2 regions of the Mitsuokella sp. AF21-1AC genome follow, and region 2 is predicted to be linked to the other one. Evidence: riboswitches for the same ligand, from Rfam matches in the RefSeq annotation. Region 2 holds a riboswitch; the other holds the start of a gene.

What was found. Region 2 has a riboswitch for thiamine pyrophosphate ahead of thiS (sulfur carrier protein ThiS). Riboswitches for the same ligand answer to the same signal wherever they lie in the genome.
Region 1: it holds a riboswitch for thiamine pyrophosphate, as region 2 does, so the genes downstream of both, thiC (phosphomethylpyrimidine synthase ThiC) here and thiS (sulfur carrier protein ThiS) in region 2, are expected to answer to the same signal.

The regions. Positions count from the first base shown of each region.
Region 1 covers NZ_QRVW01000036.1:1,403-8,609, forward strand. Annotated here, with positions in the region: gene DWX75_RS10805 (AI-2E family transporter) at 1-901, shown strand, start outside; gene DWX75_RS10810 (YezD family protein) at 976-1,326, opposite strand; gene DWX75_RS10815 (universal stress protein) at 1,571-1,951, opposite strand; gene thiC (phosphomethylpyrimidine synthase ThiC) at 2,070-3,377, opposite strand; TPP riboswitch at 3,424-3,520, opposite strand; gene DWX75_RS10825 (Flp family type IVb pilin) at 3,600-4,250, opposite strand; gene DWX75_RS10830 (glutaredoxin domain-containing protein) at 4,414-4,644, opposite strand; gene DWX75_RS10835 (NAD(P)/FAD-dependent oxidoreductase) at 4,701-5,633, opposite strand; gene DWX75_RS10840 (NAD(P)H-binding protein) at 5,783-6,430, opposite strand; gene DWX75_RS10845 (pyridoxal phosphate-dependent aminotransferase) at 6,517-7,207, opposite strand, start outside.
Region 2 covers NZ_QRVW01000033.1:11,445-18,651, forward strand. Annotated here, with positions in the region: gene DWX75_RS10530 (glycosyltransferase family 39 protein) at 1-128, shown strand, start outside; gene DWX75_RS10535 (glycosyltransferase family 2 protein) at 177-1,208, shown strand; gene DWX75_RS10540 (GtrA family protein) at 1,198-1,602, shown strand; gene DWX75_RS10545 (nitrite/sulfite reductase) at 1,785-3,356, shown strand; TPP riboswitch at 3,437-3,567, shown strand; partial or broken gene thiS (sulfur carrier protein ThiS) at 3,694-3,873, shown strand; gene DWX75_RS10550 (thiazole synthase) at 3,874-4,677, shown strand; gene thiH (2-iminoacetate synthase ThiH) at 4,691-5,944, shown strand; gene DWX75_RS10560 (thiamine phosphate synthase) at 5,931-6,521, shown strand; gene DWX75_RS10565 (ammonium transporter) at 6,872-7,207, shown strand, end outside.

The sequences.
Region 1 (7,207 bases), on a different contig from region 2:
CCGCGGGCTTGCGGCAGCCATCGTGCTCATCGGCTTCGTACTAGTGGCCGCCGGGCTGCTCGTGCTGGTGTCGAGCACCTTCATCCCGACATTTACACGCTTCGTCACCGATTTCCCACAGATTACCGAGAAGCTGCAAGAAGCACCATTCCTGCAGAATAATGCCTATCTGACGAATGAACTCGACCAGCTCTGGGAGGAGCTCAAGACGGCGAGTGTCGATGCTCTGAAGTCCTCGCTGACCATCCTGCTGTCGATCTTCAATAAATTCATCGACATGGTCATCATCTTCTTCGTGACATTCTACCTGCTGAAGGACGGCGACGACATCAAGGCGTACTGCGCGAGCCTGTTCCCACGGCGCGATTACAGCCGCGTGCTCGCGCTCTTCAACCGCATCCTGTCCTCGTTGCGCATCTACATCTGCAGTCAGCTCGTCATCTGCTCCATCACGGCCACGATTGTCCTGATTTATTACACCGCGCGCGACCTGCCGTATGCATCGGTCTTCGCCATGGTGTCGGGCATCAGCGAATTCGTTCCGGTGCTCGGCCCGACTGTCGCTTCGGCCTTCGGTGTCCTGCTGACGGCCACGGTCGATCCCTGGATTGCCGTGCAGACGGCCGGCTTCTACCTGATTCTGACGCAGCTCAACCACAACATCGTCTATCCGACGCTCATCGGCAAATCGCTCGACCTGCATCCTGTGGCCATCATCCTCGGCATCGTGCTCGGCGGTGAGTTGCTCGGCCCGGCCGGCATGTTCCTCGCCGTACCATTCATCGTCATCTGCAAACTCGTCATTGAGGATATCTACAAGGACCGTCAGGAAACCCAGAAACGCCTCAAGACGTCGCGCTGGCTCAGCAAGACGCACGGCGACGACAACACCAAAAACTGAACCGGAACCGTCTCACACGAAAAAAGGACTGCCATGCCGCAGTCCTTTTTATTATTCTGGAAAACCAGCCGGCCTCAGATGCCTTCGCCGTCGAGGCCCGTGAAGCGCTGCTTCTCCGTGCGTTCGATCTGCAGCAGCCGCCCGTGACGGATGACGAGCACGAGTTTGCCGTACTGCAGCAGGCCGAATTCCTTGCGGATACGCGCGGCAATCTCCTGCAGGGCCGCCGGCGAATACGGACACGTCCCTGAGCCAGTATCCTGCCAGCAATCCAGGCGCCGTTTCTCATTCCACTCCACCTGCATGAGCACGCCATCCTGAGCCACGAGGATGATTTCCCCGTAACAGATGTTCCTGAGTCCATGAAGGATGTATTCCATAGCAAGCGCTGGGATTTCCCCTGGCTGCAGTTTACGGCCTGCCATTCTGATCGCCTCTTCTTTCTATCGGTGATTAAAAGCATACTAAACAAATATGTTTAACTATAATATATTTATGATACTATAGGAAAATCCGTTTGTCAAGAACTGCCCTTTACAAAAAACCGCTAGAAACATATACACATAGCGACTGCGAACCCTTTTTGTGCACAAAAAGGCTGCCGCACGAAATACGAATGCTTCGTGCGGCAGCCCTATGCCTCATACATGGATACCGGCTGTCACAAACTCATTTGATGACCATGACCGGGATTGGCGATTCTTCGACGACCTTCTGACTGACGCTGCCGATCAGCGCGCCTTTGAACAGCCCCAGGCCGCGGCTGCCCATGATGATGAGATCGCTGTGCTCCTCACCTGCCACGCGCAGGATGGCCTTCGGGATATTGCCCGTCTCGACATGCTTCGAGGCCTTGATGTCATCCGGCAGTTTCTCCCAGATGCGGTCGAAGACGATATGACTCGGGATGTCCTTATTGATGTTGCTGGCTACATAGACAAAGTCGAGATCTGCCTTGCACTTCTCCGCAAAGAAGATTGCCTCATCTACTGCTTTGCAGCCATTGACCGAACCATCAACCGGTACAAGGATTTTCTGTATCTTCCCCATAATAAAACCTCCAATCTAGGTTTGATTTCATTTTACAAGGAATATTTCGAGCCAGAGCGGTCAAAATCCTTCTTCCCGCCGATGTTTTTTGCAGAATTTCCTGAAAAGCTCCGCTTGCTCAGTCCTGGCACGGGCAGTCCGGCTTGTCAAAGTACTTGTTGATGATCTCCACGGCACAGTAATCGCCGCACATCGAGCAGGCACCTTCATCAGCGGGGTTGCGCGCACCACGTTTCTTCTTGGCAAGGTCCGGGTCGATGGCGAGTTCCATCTGACGATTCCAGTCGAGTACCTTGCGGGCTTTCGCCATCTCGCGGTCCCATTCGCGCGCACCCGGTACGCCGCGCACGAGGTCGGCGGCATGGGCAGCGATGCGGCTCGTAATGACGCCCGTGTGGACATCCTCGATCGTCGGCAGGGCCAGATGCTCCGCCGGCGTCACGTAACAGAGGAAGTCCGCTCCCGAGACGGCCGCAAGCGTGCCGCCGATGGCCGCGGTGATGTGGTCGTAGCCCGGCGCAATATCCGTGACGAGGGGGCCGAGGACATAGAACGGCGCATGGCGGCAGAGGCGTTTCTCCAGCTTCATGTTCGCCTCAATCTGGTCGTAGGGAACATGGCCCGGCCCTTCGACCATGACCTGGACACCGCGTTTCCAGGCGCGGTCGACAAGCTCGCCAAGCGTGATGAGCTCCGTGAGCTGGCCGCGGTCCGTAGCATCAGCCGTGCAGCCCGGACGCATGCCGTCGCCGAGGCTGATCGTCACATCGTATTTCTCGCAGATGTCGAGGATATCGTCGTAATGCTCGTAGAGCGGGTTCTCCATCTCGTTGTGGAGCATCCAGCCGGCGATGAAGGAACCGCCGCGGCTCACGATGTCCATGATGCGGCCCTGGCGGCGCATGCGCTCGATGGCGCTGCGCGTGACGCCGCAGTGGAGCGTCATGAAGTCCGCGCCGTCCTTGGCCTGCTGCTCGATCGTCTCGAGGATGTCGTCATCCGTCATCTCGACAACGGCGCCGTGTTCGCGGATGGAGCGCACCGTTGCCTGATAGAGCGGCACGGTGCCGACCATGATGGGTGAATGCTCGATGATGCGCTGACGCGAAAGGTCGATGTTGTTGCCCGTCGAGAGGTCCATGACGGCATCGGCGCCGCAGCGCACGGCTTCGTCAAGCTTCTCGAGTTCCGGCTCGATGTCCGGGAAGGTGCTCGACGTGCCGATATTGGCGTTGACCTTGACGCGCAGGCCCTCGCCGACGCCGCGCGGGCGCAGGTTCTTGTGGTTGATGTTGGCGCAGATGGCAATCGTGCCGTTGGCCACGCGTTCGCGGATGGTTTCCACCGGAATCTTCTCTTCCTCGGCCACGATCTTCATGGCATCGGTGATGCGGCCTTCACGGGCCTGCTGCATTTGTGTCGACATGGCTATTCCTCCTAAAAATAAAAGCCGCCCGGCGTACCGGACGGCAAAATTTGCTTTGTCACTTCCCTACGCAGGTATTACCCCAACAGGTTCCAAGGGTCGGAAAATCCTCTCAGCCGCAAGCGGCTCCCCTAGTGAAATCGTCATATTGTGTTTGTTCTTGTTTATTGTAGCAAAAGGATGAAAAAATAGCAAGCACTTCCTGCCTCGTCCTTAAGTCAATTATTTATTGGTCGTCCATGAAATATTATATTCCGTACCATCTTTTCCATAAGTTTGGTTCATATATGTTGTATTTTTATAGTTGCTATTGCCAACACCACTGGAAGATTGCTCCTGACCCGTATAATAATGTGAAATATACGAGCCATTCCCCAACGATTCGATACGAACACCAATCCAGCCGCCTTCCTGACCGACATTCATTTCATATTCTTTAAGCGAAGTCGCATTCCAAATTCCTGTAAATCTAGTGTAATCTTTACCATCGATTTTTACACCAGGTTTTCCACTCGAACCACCATTTGTTGCATATTTGTGTCCATAGTCTGAATTGACTTCTTGTTGAACATCAATCTCTACCCAGTTCCCCGCAGCAATTTCAATTCTTCCATTCTTGATAGCTTGACGCAGTGCATCGTCCAACGTTTTCTGCAAGCGTTTCTGCTTGGCTTCATTCGAACCATCGATGGCATTGCTGATGGTCGTAGACACATTAAAAAATGCTTCTCCAATGGCATCCGCCAGGCCGCCGTTGGCAAAGATTGCCGCGGCCACGCCGACCACGAAGGCCAGTATCAGCGCATACTCGACAATGCCCTGAGCCGCCTGGTCCCGGAGCTTCCTGCCAGGTCCCTTGAAAATCCTGCTCATATCTTCTACCTCTATCGTCTTGCCCCTCTCATCTATCGAGCAAATGTTTTCGCTTTCATAACTCTCTATTCATTATACGGTATCCGGACACCTTTTGCACTGAAAATTTGGAGCAGCAGAAAAACCGGCTGACGAGCAGCCGGTGACAGGAAGGGATATGGTATCAGAGTCCGAGCAGAGCGTCGAGCTTGGCTTTATCGAAGCTCACGACGAAATCCTTGCCGTTGACGGTTGTGACTGGCACGATGAGGTCGCCGGAGATCTTGTAGCATTCATCGCGGTCCTTATCGCTGAGCTCGATGTTGTGCTCCTCAAACTCCACATGACGGGATTTGAGATATTTCTTGACCTTATCGCACCAGGGGCAGGTCGTGATCGAATAAACTTTTACCATAAGAGAACACTCCTTATCTGAAATCAAATATTTTACATGGAAGGACGGGAAACGGCTCAATCCTCAAGCTGGCGAATGTAGCGCTCAGCCAGCAGGGCAGCCGTCGTGCCATCAGCCGCAGCCGTCGTGAGCTGGCGGATTTCCTTCTCGCGCACATCGCCGGCAGCGAAGACGCCCGGGATTTCCGTGCGGCAGTCCTCGCCGGCAGGGATGCGGCCGCTCTCCGTCAGGCGAATCTGCCCGCGGAAGAGTTCGGTATTCGGCACGACGCCGATGTTGACAAAAATCGCATCGACCGGCAGTTCCTCGCTCTTGCCCGTATCCTTGTGCAGAACCTGAATGGACTCGAGGCGTTTCTCACCGGCAAGCGCCGTGATTTCCGTCTGCAGCATGACCGTGACGGCGGGATTGGCATAGAGGCGTTTCTGAGACACCTCATCAGCCCGGAGCTCCGAGCGGTGGATGAGATAAAGTTTCTTCGCATAGCGCGTCAGATAGTTGGCCGCATCGACGGCTGCATTACCGCCGCCCATCACGACGATTACCTTATCCTGATACATATGGCCATCGCAGAGCTCACAGTAATGGATGCCGCGGTCCTCATAGCGTGCGGCCTCCGGCAGCGGCATCTTGCGGCGCTTCATGCCCGTGGCCAGGATGACCGTTTTGGCCTCGTAGATATGTTCTTCCGTCTCGACGATTTTGGGGACAGACGCGAGATTCACGCGCTTCACGAGGTCAAATTCATCGACCACAACGCCGACGGCCTCGGCCTGTGCCTGTACCGTCGCCATGAGGTCACCGCCCTTGACGCTCATGAAGCCCGGATAATTCTCAATACCCGTGGCATTGGCAATCTGCCCGCCCACAAGCTCATTCTCGAGCACGATCGTACTGAGATTCGAGCGACCTGCATAGAGCGCCGCCGTCAGCCCGGCCATGCCCGCACCGATGATTACTACGTCTTTTGCTACTGTTTCCTTTGCCATTCCAATCCCTCCCGCTGTCGCGTTCCTTGCTTTGTTGACTTCATTGTATCAGAAAGACCACTTTGTCTCCGTTACTCGGTCACAAAGTGGCCAAAAAGTCAAAATTTCCGAGAACAAGGCTGTCCAAGTAGTTGGAGCATTCTCCGCGCTCAGGCAAAGGAGCGGATTTCCTGCCCGGTAATGCGCTGCACACCCTGTTTCTCTTCGGCGCCGACATTGGCCATGCACGAAGCGACGACTTCCGTAGAGATGGGCGCCATGTTCTTCACGAGGCCAATGGCATTCAGGCCTTGGATGGCCTTGACGGAAACCGTCTCCATGAGCCGCTTGGCATGCTTGCGGATAAGCGACGGCGGCTCGATGATCGTGAGCGCCGAAAAGCCCAGGGCCTCCATATCGCGTTCTACCTCGCCCTTGAGCCGCAGGTAGAAAAAGCGTGAGGACGGGTCCGCGCCGACCGAAGAGACGAGCACCATATGTCTGATGCCGTATTTTTTGGCAAAGCGAGCGAACATCATCTGGTAGTCGTAATCCACATGGCGCTGTGCCACCGTCGAGCCCGCCTGCTTGCGCGAGGTGCCGAGCGCCGAGAAGATAACGTCGCCTTTGACGAGGTCCTGCCAGCCTTCGGGCTTCTCAAAATCCACCACATAGGAGCGAAGCTTGTGGGCGGGGTCCTCCGCACGCACTTCACGGCGCGTAAAGGTGCGCACTTCATCGTAACGTTTGTCCCGGAGCAGGAGATCCAGAAGGTCCCTGCCTACGGCGCCGGTTGCGCCGACAATGACTGCTTTCATAAATCATTTCCCCTCACAAAAAGCCGGCACAGGGGCGTGCCGGCTTTTTCATACGTCCAATGATTGTCTGGGTATCGCAGCCGCAATCAGCGGTATTCAGCGGCCAGCTTCTTGAAGAGCGGCAGCGAACGCTCGATCGTCGAGGTCTTGATACAGTATGCTGCGCGGAAGTAGCCGGGGCAGCCGAAATCCGTGCCCGGCACGAGCAGGAGGTCGTATTTCTTCGCGCGCTCACAGAAGGCGTAATCGTCCTCTTCGAGGGCCTTCGGGAACAGGTAGAAGGCACCCTGCGGCTTCACGCACGTAAAACCGGCATCGATGAGGCCCTGGTAGAGCAGCTGGCCGTTCTTGACGTACGTCGAGATATCCGACGGCTGACCGGCACAGCGTGCAACGACGAGCTGCCAGAGTGACGGCGCATTGACGTGCGTCAGCACGCGGGCGGCACCGGCGATGGCACCATAGACGGCGCCGAAATCAGCAACCTCGTCCGGCACGACGATGTAGCCGATGCGTTCGCCCGGCAGCGAGAACGATTTGCTGTACGAATAGCATACGAGCGTATTCTTGTAATACTTCGGGATGTACGGCACCGTATAGCCTTCATAGGCAATCTCGCGATACGGCTCATCGGAGATGATGAAGATCGGATGACCGTATTCCTTTTCTTTGACTGCGAGGATTTCGGACAGGCGCTGGATTGTCGCCTCGGAGTAAACGGCACCGCTCGGATTGTTCGGCGAATTGACGATGACGGCCTTCGTGTGCGGCGTCAGG
Region 2 (7,207 bases):
TCTTCGTGCTCTGTGAGGTGCCGCGCGAGGCCTACCTCAAGGAGCAGCTGCCGCAGGGGACATTTGAGACGGTCGGCGAGGAAAACGGCATGCTCATCATCAAAGTGGTCCTGCCGCCCGCGAAATGACGCGGGAAACGCGAAGAACAGGACCTGAGGGAAAGGAAGCCAGTCATCATGTCAGCCATTAACGAAACACCGAAGCACACGCTCTCAATCGTCGTGCCCGTCTATAATGAAGAAGCCAATCTGCGTCATTTCTATGAGGCCGTCTGCCACGAGATGGCAAAGCTGCCGGACTACGCCTGGGAGCTCATCTTTGTCGACGACGGCTCGGCCGATAAGAGCCGCGCCATCCTGCACGAGCTCGAACAGAAGGACTGCCGCGTCCAGCCGATGCTGCTCGCGCGCAATTCGGGCCATCAGCTCGCGCTGACGTGCGGCCTCGACCACGCGGACGGCGATGCCGTCATCACGATGGACGGCGACATGCAGCATCCGCCCGAGATGATCCCGGCCCTGCTCCGCGACTGGGAGGATGGCTATGAAGTCGTGCAGACCATCCGCGAGGCAACGGAGGACGCTTCGTGGCTCAAGCGCACAACGTCGGCTTCGTATTATAAATTCCTCAACATCATCTCGGAGGTGCCCGTGCAGCCGGGCGGCTCGGATTTCCGCCTGATGGACCACAAGGTCGTCGTCGCGTTTCGCCGCTACCGCGAGCACGCGCGCTTCATCCGCGGTCTCGTGGGCTCGATGGGCTTCCGCCAGAAGCAGGTGCATTTCACGGCGCCGCCGCGCTACGCGGGCGTCTCGAAGTTCTCGCCGCGCAAGATGTGGCGGCTCGCGGTCGACGGCGTCTTCACGTGCTCGACGTTCCCGCTGCGCATCGGGCTCTACGTCGGCTTCTTCAGCATGATGGTCAGCGTCGTCCTGTTCCTGCACGTGCTGTTTGAGACATTCGTGCGCGAGGATACCGTGGCGGGCTGGCCGACGATCATCGCGTGCGTCGCGTTCTTCGGCGGGCTGCAGCTCATGATCCTCGGCATCATCGGCGAGTATCTCGGCCGCACGTACGAGGAGACGAAGCGCCGTCCGCTCTATCTCCTCGAGCGTGGCAAGCCGGCAGACTGCGGGGAGGCGGCTCCCGCGGGCTTTGCCCCGCCGGCAGGTGCAGCGAAGGGACAGGTGAACGGCCATGCAGTTTGACCTCGGGACGCTCAAGCGCCACTTCCTCTCGCGTGAGTTCCTGCTCTTCCTCGTCGTCGGCTGCATCAACACGTTCCTCTGCAGCTTCCTCGCGGAGCTCCTGACGCCGCTTCTCGGCAACGCGAACGTCGCGTTCAACGCGGGCTACCTCCTGAGCAACATCAATGCCTACATCCTCAACGGCTGGCTCGTCTTCCCAACACGTCTGACGCTTGCGCGCTACGTCAAGTTCTTCCTGTCGTACGTGCCGAACTACATCATCCAGAACATCATCGTGCTCGTCTTCTACAACTGGCTCGGGCTGCCGTCGCTCGTGAGCTTCCTCATCGCGGCCGTGCTCGGCGTGCCCATCACGTTCCTGTTCGTCAAGATCTTCGCATTCGGCCGCCGCTGAGGCACAGTCCGGCAAATTCATAGCGAAATTATAGGAATAATAAGATTGACAGTTTGGCCTTCGTATGGTATCGTAATGGTATTCATAGCGAACTGACCAAAGAATGGAGGTTCCTGTGCACCGTTTGTGTGCCGGGACCTCCATTTTTGCATGGAAAACCAGATGAACAGGAGAGATTGAAGATGACAGCAGTGACAAGCAACCGCAATGAGCAGTGGAAACAGGAAAAGGACGGCCTCGACATTTTCGGGGAGATCGAGGCGCTTTCCGGCAAAGCGTTCTCGGAGCTCGACCCCGGCGACGTCGAGCGGCTCAAATGGGCCGGCATCTACGCGCAGCGGCCGCGCGACGGCCATTTCCTCGTGCGCGTCAAGCTGCCGTCGGGCACGCTTTCAGCCGCGCAGGCCGAGGTGCTCGCGGATCTCGCGCACGCGTACGGCAGGGATGAGGTGCAGATCACGATCCGCCAGGCCGTGCAGATCCACAACATCACGCTGCGCGACGCCGTCGTTATCCGCCGCGCCCTCGCGGAGGCCGGCCTGAGCTCCGTCGAGGCCTGCGGCGATGTGCCGCGCACGATCCTCGGCAATCCGCTCATGGGCGTCGACCCCGAGGAACTCCTCGACACGACGCCGCTCGTCGAGGAGACGTACCGCTTCTTCCTCGGCAACCGCGACTTCTCGAACCTGCCACGCAAGTTCAAGGTGTCGATCTCGGCAAATCCGCACGACGCCGGCTTCGCGCGCATCAACGACCTCGCGTTCGTGCCGGCCCGGCGCGCGGGCGAGACGGGCTTTCACGCCTACGTGGGCGGCGGCCTCTCGGCGGAGCCGTACCTCGCGCAGAAGCTGCCGTTCTTCATCCGCCCCGAAGAGGTGCTGCCGGTCGCCAAGGCCGTGGCGACGCTCTTCCGCGACGAAGGATATCGCGAGAAGCGCAATCACTGCCGCTTGAAATACCTCGTCGCGGATCTTGGCATCTGCGCCGTGGCCGCGAAGATCACGGCCCAGACGGGAACGCTCGAAGCTGGCGGCGAGGAGGTCACGGCGCCGTGGCAGTACGGCCGCTTCTACGGCGTCCACGCACAGAAGCAGCCGGGGCTCTCGTATGTCGGCGTGCATCTCGCCAAGGGCCACATCGAGGCCGCGGACCTGCGCGCCTTTGCAGGGCTTGCGAAGACCTACGGCACGGGCCGCCTGCGCACGACGAATTCGCAGAATCTCATCCTGCTCGACATCCCCGCTGAGCGCCTCGACGCATTGCTTGCCGAGGAGCTCTTTGCGCGCTATCCGCTGCAGCCGGGGCTCTTCTCGGGCTACGCGTCGTCGTGCACGGGCAATGCCTACTGCAATTTCGCGCCGATTGAGACGAAGGACCGCCTGCAGCAGCTGACGCAGGCGCTCGATGCGGCGTTCCCCGCGGCCGACGTGCCTGTGCGCATCAATCTGACGGGCTGCTTCCATTCGTGCGCGCAGCCGCAGATCGCGGACATCGGCCTGACGGGCGGCCGCGCGAAGGTCGACGGCGAGGTGACGCCCGTCTACACCGTGCAGGTGGGCGGTTCGCTCGGCCCCGATGCGGCCTACGCTCAGCCGCTTGCGGGCCGCGTGGCAGATGCGAAGCTCTTCGCGGCACTTTGCGCACTCGTCGCGCATTACTTCGCCGTGCGCGAGGCGGGCGAGGCCTTCCACGAAACGGTGCGCCGTACGCCGCTCGCGGACTGGCAGGCCGTCCTTGCGCCCTATCTCGTGTAAAGCAGGCGTTTTTTCGCGGAAACGGTTGTAATTCTGTATCGTTTCGTCTATAATAAAAAGCGTTTTAAGGATTTTACAATTCCATAGACACGGGGAGCTTGCCCGGCGGCCGCAGCGCGCGGCGTCAAAGCAGGCTGAGAGGGAGTTCGTGACTCCGACCCGGGAACCTGATTTGGATAATGCCAACGTAGGGATGCGCAGGAAATGCGATCGAGCGATGTTTCTGCATGTACAGGGAGACGACCAGAGTCAGGTTGCCTCCCTTTTTGTTTTGGCTGGTGGCGTTTTGAGCATGCCGGGACGTTGGGGAGCTGTGATTTTCGGAGGAGGATGCAAGATGGTACGAATCAATGGCGAGCTGCAGGCAAAAGAGGGCCTGAGCGTGGCGGATTATCTGGCGGAGGCCGGCTACGACCGGCGGGCCGTGGCCGTGGAGCACAACGGCGTGATCCTCGCGCGCGAGGCCTACGATACGACGGTGCTCAGCGATGGGGATGAGGTCGAGGTCGTCTGCTTCATGGGCGGCGGCTCGGGCGCCGGTGATAAGGAAGCAAAAGACGATGCACTCGTCATCGGCGGCCACACGTTTCACTCGCGCTTCATCCTGGGCTCGGGCAAGTACTCGCTGAAGCTCATCCAGGCGGCGGTCGAGTATGCCGGCGCCGAGCTCATCACGGTGGCCGTGCGCCGCGCCAACACGAAAGAGAAGGAAAACATCCTCGACTACGTGCCAAAAAATATCACGCTCCTGCCGAACACGTCGGGTGCGCGTACGGCGGACGAGGCCGTGCGCATCGCACACCTTGCGCGGGCGCTCGGCTGCGGCGATTTCGTGAAGATCGAGATCATGCGCGACTCCAAGTATCTGCTGCCGGACAACAACGAGACAATCAAGGCCACGGAAATCCTCGCGAAGGAAGGCTTCATCGTCATGCCCTACATGTACCCCGACCTCAACGCCGCGCGCGACCTCGCAGCGGCCGGTGCAGCCGCCGTCATGCCGCTTGCAGCGCCCATCGGCTCGAACCGGGGACTCGCGACGAAGGAATTCATCCAGATCCTCATCGATGAGATCGACCTGCCGATCATCGTCGACGCCGGCATCGGCGCGCCGTCGCAGGCATGCGAGGCCATGGAGATGGGCGCGGCGGCCATCATGGCCAACACGGCGCTCGCGACGGCCGGCAATGTGCCGCTCATGGCTTCAGCCTTTGGCGACGCCATCCGGGCGGGCCGCAAGGCGTACCTTGCGGGGCTCGGGCGCGTGCTGAGCCGCGGCGCCGAGGCTTCCGACCCGCTGACGGGTTTCCTGCGCAATTGAGGAGGTGGCAGTTATGAAAGAGAATCAGTTCCTCGTGGATTCCAGCCGCCTGAGCGAGGCCGCACTCGCCAAGAAACACCGCCTTGAGCACGATCCCTCGTGCCGCACGGACCCCATGGCCTATCTGCCGGATATGGAAGAGATCCGCTCCGATGTGCGCGAGAAGGTCATCGCGGCCATGAACGCCTACGATCCCGATGCCTACACGATCCAGGACGTCCGTCGCGCGCTCGACCACCGCATCTGCAGCGTCGAGGATTTCAAGGCCCTGCTGTCGCCTGCCGCGCAGCCCCTGCTCGAGGAGATGGCAAGGCGTGCGCGGCTCGAGACGAGCCGCCATTTCGGCAACACGGTCTATCTCTTCACGCCGCTCTACATCGCCAATTACTGCGAGAATTACTGCGTCTACTGCGGCTTCAACTGCTACAACGACATTCAGCGCCTGCAGCTGACGTCCGAGGAGATCGAGCATGAGATGCAGGTCATCGCCAGGAGCGGCATGGAGGAGATCCTGCTGCTCACGGGCGAGAGCAAGACGAAGAGCAGCGTCGCCTACATCGGCGAGGCCTGCAAACTCGCGCGCAAATACTTCCGCAACGTCGGCCTCGAAGTCTACCCGATGAACGTCAGGGACTACAAGTACCTGCATGAATGCGGCGCGGACTACGTGACGGTCTTCCAGGAGACGTATGACCTCAAGAAATACGAGACGCTGCATCTTATGGGCCACAAGCGCGTCTGGCCGTACCGCTTCGAGGCGCAGGAGCGCGCGCTCATGGCCGGCATGCGCGGCGTCGGCTTCTCGGCACTCCTCGGCCTCGCGGATTTCCGCAAGGATGCGCTCGCAACGGCACTGCACGTCTGGCATCTGCAGCGCAAGTATCCGCAGGCGGAATTCTCGCTGTCGTGTCCGCGCCTCAGACCCATCATCAACAACGAGAAGATCAACCCGCTCGACGTCGGCGAGCGCCAGCTCTGCCAGATTATCTGCGCGTACCGCATCTTCCTGCCGTATGTCGGCATCACCGTCTCGTCGCGCGAGAGGGCGTCCTTCCGCAACGGCATCGCGAAGATCGCGGCGACGAAGATCTCGGCGGGCGTCTCGACGGGCATCGGCGACCACGAGGAGAAATACACGGGGAAGGAGACGGAGGAGAAGGGCGACGCGCAGTTTGAGATCTGCGATTCCCGCAGCCTCGGCAGCATGTACCACGATATGGCCGCCGAGGGCCTGCAGCCCGTCCTCAACGACTATGTCTATCTCTGATGTCATCTGCGTGACGAATCGCCATGTGTTTGCCCATGAAGAGGATTTCCTCGCGCGCCTGGCCGCGATCGCTGCTCACCAGCCGCGGGCCATTGTGCTGCGCGAGAAGGACCTAACGGAAGAAGCCTACGAAACGCTCGCGCAAAAGGTCCTTCATCTCTGCAAAGAGGCGGGGGTCCCCGGCATCGTGCACGGCTTCCCTGACGTGGCCAGGCGCCAGCATGCCGCAGGGGTGCATCTGCCGTTGCCTCGTCTTCGCCGCCTCGTCCCGGCAGAGCGCTCCTCCCTGGCGTCTTTCATGGAGCTTGGCACCTCGTGCCACAGCGTCGCGGACGCGCAGGAAGCTGTGCGCCTCGGCTGCACGTATATCTTTGCCGGCCACATCTTTGCAACCTCGTGCAAGCCGGGCCTGCCGCCGCGCGGGCTGGACTTCCTGCAGGCGGTCACCGCCGCCGTGCCGCTTCCCGTCTACGCCATTGGCGGCCTGACGCCCGCGCGCGTGCCGCTCGTGCGCGCAGCCGGGGCCCAAGGAGCCTGTGCGATGGGCAGCCTGATGCAGGGGAGCCTCTGGCTCTGATGCACCCTGCGCATGTGTAATACTGTATACATAAAAAGAGGGGTTGACGCCGGCAGGGCCGGAAGCTATAATAGACACATCAGCAAGAGAACAAGAGGCAATGGAGCCCCGCGAGAAACCTAGGTACCAGGTTCTGCGGGGCTTTTTCTGTTCTTCAGGCTGACTGCATATCCGCAACATTCCTAACATCATCAACTCAGAAATGGACAATGGCGTCCAGTGGTTCCCTGCCGCGAGATTCTCGCGGGAGCGGGGCGGCTGGGCGTCTTTTTCGTTTCACTCCCCTTCCTGCGGCTATGCAAAGCAATTATCCCAAATTCGTCTTCGGACCAAGAAAGGAAATGATTCACATGATTGATACGGGCGATACGGCCTGGGTCCTCATCAGTGCGGCCCTGGTCTTCATCATGACACCTGGTCTGGCTTTCTTCTACGGCGGCATGGTCCGCAGCAAAAACGTCCTGACCACGATTATGCAGAGCTTCTTCATCGTAGCGATGATTTCCGTTGAATGGATCATCCTCGGCTATGCCATGACGTTTGGCACGGATATCGGCGGCTTCATCGGCAGCCTCGACAAGATTGGCCTTGCGGGCGTCGGCCTCAATGTGCTGGAGAACGGCACGATTCCGGAACTCGCATTCGTCGCCTTCCAGTGCATGTTCGCCGTCATCACGCCGGCCCTC